DNA from 2 places in the Paenibacillus sp. 2TAB26 genome. Region 2 is predicted to be linked to the other one. Evidence: predicted binding sites of a transcription regulator. Region 2 holds the regulator's gene; the other holds the start of a gene.
The links. The regulator LexA, encoded in region 2, represses DNA repair genes until DNA is damaged. The targets are predictions, from matches to a motif close to CGAACATATGTTCG.
Positions count from the first base shown of each region.

Region 1 (2,208 bases), on a different contig from region 2:
CGCGGTCTAGCTCCCAAATAAGCGATAGCCATTATATATCCCCGATAGCGCTCATCTTCCATTCGTATTTCATCGGCCTGAGCTTCGGTTACAAGTTGTCCCTTGGTCAATCGATAACGAATCAATATATCTTCATGCACAGACAGAATAGCTTTCTCTGACTCGGCAAAAAGATGGTATAATTTCCGTTCTTTTTTGTCTTGCTTAACGGATAATATCATCCATTCTTCTTCGGTTCTTGAATGGCTTTGGGTCATACGGTACATCCTCTCTAAACACAGCTTCGCCGTCCCTAACAGGACGGCGAAGCATCAACACGTATAATTGCCGGACAATTTATTCTAGATCTTCGAACTCTTCATCGTCTTCATCAGGTTTGAAATTAGCCTGAGTTGCTGCTGCAGACAAGTTGCTCGCATCGCGAATTTGCTTTTCTATAACTTCGGCAACATCCTTATGATCTTTCAAATATTGCTTCGCATTCTCACGACCTTGGCCCAGACGCTCGCCATTGTAAGAGAACCATGCTCCGCTCTTCTGAACGATATCCATCTCAACACCGATATCAACAAGCGTACCTTCTCTGGAAATACCTTCGCCGTACATGATGTCCACCTCAGCTTGCTTAAACGGTGGAGCAACCTTGTTCTTAACAACCTTAATACGAGTACGGTTACCTATCATGTCATTGCCTTGCTTCAGCGTCTCAATACGACGTACGTCAAGACGTACGCTTGAGTAGAATTTCAATGCGCGTCCGCCTGGTGTTGTCTCGGGGTTACCGAACATAACGCCGACTTTCTCACGCAATTGGTTAATAAAGATCGCAATTGTTTTCGATTTACTAATTGCTCCCGATAGCTTTCTCAAAGCCTGAGACATCAGACGAGCTTGAAGACCTACGTGAGAATCCCCCATGTCGCCTTCGATTTCAGCTTTCGGTACGAGTGCCGCAACGGAGTCAATAACGATAATATCTACCGCGCCGCTTCTTACAAGAGCTTCGGCAATTTCCAAAGCTTGTTCGCCTGTATCAGGCTGCGAAAGCAATAGCTCATCAATATTTACACCAAGCTTGCTTGCATAAAGCGGGTCAAGCGCATGCTCGGCATCGATAAAGGCAGCTTGTCCGCCAATTTTTTGAACCTCAGCAATCGCGTGAAGCGCGACTGTCGTTTTACCAGAAGATTCTGGTCCATATATTTCGATAACCCGTCCACGCGGTAATCCGCCTATTCCCAAAGCAATATCTAGAGCAAGCGAACCGCTAGGCACGGTCTCAACTTGCATGTGTGTGGATTCTCCCAATTTCATGATGGAGCCTTTACCAAATTGTTTCTCAATTTGACGCAAAGCCATTTCTAGTGCAGCGCGACGATCCGACAAGAAACTCACATCCTTCTTTATTTATAATTTTATGATACCTTTTTTCCGGCAGGTTGACAAGCATTTTTTCGAACATACATTCGCCTTTTCGCTTCGCCCCCTTAAATGGACATAAAAAAACCGCAGCAAAGGTAATCTTCGCTACGGTTCTTCCGATAACTAAGCTTTATTATAACGGTCAAACCGTCAATTGACAAACATTATTTATGGCAATCATCCATTTACCAAACAAGCATCTGCCATTCCTAATCAACAAAATTACCGTGCTTGCAGCGCAAGCCACAAACGATACAAAGCAGACTTTACTGCTCGCATTCTGATCATGCCTCTGCCGCCGCTCAAATTCAGCGTATGAACAGCGGTCGGTTTGCCGCGCTCGGCAATTCCTACATAGACAAGCCCCACTGGCTTGCCTTCTGATTGTGCTGGACCAGCAACTCCTGTCAAAGAAACGCCAAAATCAGCATCGGAGAGTTCTCGAACCCGCTCTGCCATTAAAGCGGCAGTCGAATCGCTAATCGCTCCAGGAGCCCCTTCGCCTTCAAGTTGAGTCATCGGAATGCTGAGCATATGATGCTTCATTATATTGGTGTAGGTGACAACCCCTCCTACGTACTCTCCACTGCTTCCAGGAACGTTTGTAATTAGCTCGGCAAGCAAACCCCCACTAATGCTTTCCGCGCTCGCCAGCTTGCGTCTTGAGGCTCTCAGCAGGTGTATAACCTCCTCCTCCAGAGGGATATCCTGCTCTGCATACAAATACTCGCCTACCCGATCCTTAATCTGCTGCACACTTTTATCGATTTTCAGATCAGCCTCAAT
Region 1 is NZ_JBFRGC010000017.1:2,467-4,674, forward strand. It holds gene AB4Z50_RS19625 (regulatory protein RecX) at 1-257, opposite strand, end outside; gene recA (recombinase RecA) at 337-1,386, opposite strand; gene AB4Z50_RS19635 (competence/damage-inducible protein A) at 1,645-2,208, opposite strand, start outside.
Region 1: a site for LexA is predicted at 1,456-1,469, ahead of recA (recombinase RecA). Genes of this name have one in related genera too.

Region 2 (2,208 bases):
GCAATCATTTCTCCCTTATGTACGTGAAAGCTTATTTTCTGCAATACAGTAGTCGTTTCATGCCCATTCATAAATGAGTGGGATAACTCTTCAACTCGTAACAAAATAGCATCTCCTTTCAGTCCCCTTTAATAGACGGCTAAACTAATGGTTAACCTGCAGTAAACATAAAAAAACTTTCTAAAGAAGTAGATTGGCCTGCATCTACTTTAAATAGAAAGTAATTTTTTGTATGAACTATTGAATTGTAATGGAAAATCAAGCTAAATGCTAGGAATAATTAACTTCTGTCCTGGCTTTATAACTGTTGATTGTAGATCATTCCGATCTTTAATCAAATATACGATATATCTGATATCATGGCTGCCATCTGAAACTTGTTTTGCAATATTCCAGAGTGTATCGCCTGATTGCACCCTAATAATTTGTTCTTCCGCGGAAGCAGCTTCGGGAGTATTACTCGAAGCGTATGTCCCCATAAGTAGGAAGCTTGTAAACAATAAGAAAAACACAGCAGTGCAAACGACGAGCTTAACAGTATGACGCTTTATGAAATGCCTAATCAAGCGGTTGACCTTTGTTGCTTTGTTCGTATCTTGTTTATGAATGGTTCTATAAAAACTTGGACTAGTTATCATTTATCAACACCCCAAACGTTTGTTCTGTTTTTAGATTACACGAACAAACGTTTGGTGTCAACGAAAAAATACGAACCTCTGTACTTAAGAACTTATGTTTGTACGAACTCGAGTTCTATGTTATAATTTTTTGCAAACCTACTAATGGAGTGATTGCAGTGTCGAAGATTTCTAACCGACAACATTCAATTCTTGAATTTATTAAGAATGAAGTTCGGGAGAAAGGCTATCCACCCTCCGTTCGAGAAATCGGCGAAGCTGTTGGATTGTTGTCCAGTTCAACCGTTCACGGTCATTTGGACCGTCTAGAGAAAAAAGGTTTAATACGCCGAGATCCTACTAAACCGCGTGCTATTGAAATTTTGGATCAAGAAGGCTCTGATGGCATTATCCCACTTTCCGTAGCTAGAGTACCTATTGTTGGTAAAGTTACCGCTGGTGTGCCGATTACTGCTACAGAAAATATTGAAGAATATTTCCCGCTTCCTTCCCATTTTGTTGGTGACAGCAGTGTTTTTATATTGAATGTCATGGGCGAGAGTATGATTGAAGCAGGTATTCATGACGGGGATTATGTTATCGTTCGTCAACAACAAACGGCAAACAATGGTGAGATCGTAGTTGCAATGACTGAGGACGACGAAGCAACAGTCAAAACCTTTTACAAAGAGAAAAATCATATTCGTTTGCAGCCGGAAAATTCCACAATGCAGCCTATATTACTTCAAAATGTAACGATTCTAGGTAAAGTCATTGGACTTTTCCGTGATATTCATTAATACCAACTTATATGTACATAAAGAAAAGGCTGAATCAACATCGTTGATTCAGCCTTTTCTTTGATTATTATGTTAACGATCTTGCTTAAAGGTTTGGAATCGTCTGCCATTCTCATGCCTTTCAACAAAATTCCCATTTGTAAGCTCTCCAATGACATTTGTCCAAAAATCTTGTGCGGGAACATTACGTTCAAGCTGATACAGCTCCCACTCTCCGCTATGCTTTTGTATAACTAACTTAGCTGCTTGTTTACCAACACCAGATCTTCTATATTTTCGCATAATAAAAAAATGCGCAAGTAAATTATAGTGTCTGTCATTTTGATTTACTTTTTTGGTTAATGCAAAGCCAGCGATCTCATCGTTCACAGTTACGATATAAGGAAAATAAGCATCGGACTCTTGCCAATAATTTTCCCAATCGGTCAATTGTGAATATAATCCTGATGAATTTACTGCAGCATCCGTATACTCTGTAAAATCGTACATATAAAGCTGAAGCAAATGAGTCATTGTTATTTTTTCTTCCGTATGGGCTAATTTAATTTCAACATTCAGCTGAACCACTCCCTAAGCAAGCTATTTATACAAACCTGCTTCCTTAACTTAAAAACGCAATGCCTGCATGAATTAATCATCTAATGACAAACACCCAATCACTATGTATTTCCAAAGCATAACATACTGTGTATTCAACTCGTAAGGAGGTGCATTGAAAAATGTCCGGTTACGTGGGTGGAGCTTTCTCAAGCTTAGGAATCATCTTAGTATTATTCATTCTACTGGTGATC
Region 2 is NZ_JBFRGC010000020.1:134,875-137,082, forward strand. It holds gene AB4Z50_RS22730 (ABC transporter ATP-binding protein) at 1-104, opposite strand, end outside; gene yneA (cell division suppressor protein YneA) at 264-638, opposite strand; gene lexA (transcriptional repressor LexA) at 797-1,417, shown strand; gene AB4Z50_RS22745 (GNAT family N-acetyltransferase) at 1,490-1,984, opposite strand; gene AB4Z50_RS22750 (sporulation protein YjcZ) at 2,137-2,208, shown strand, end outside.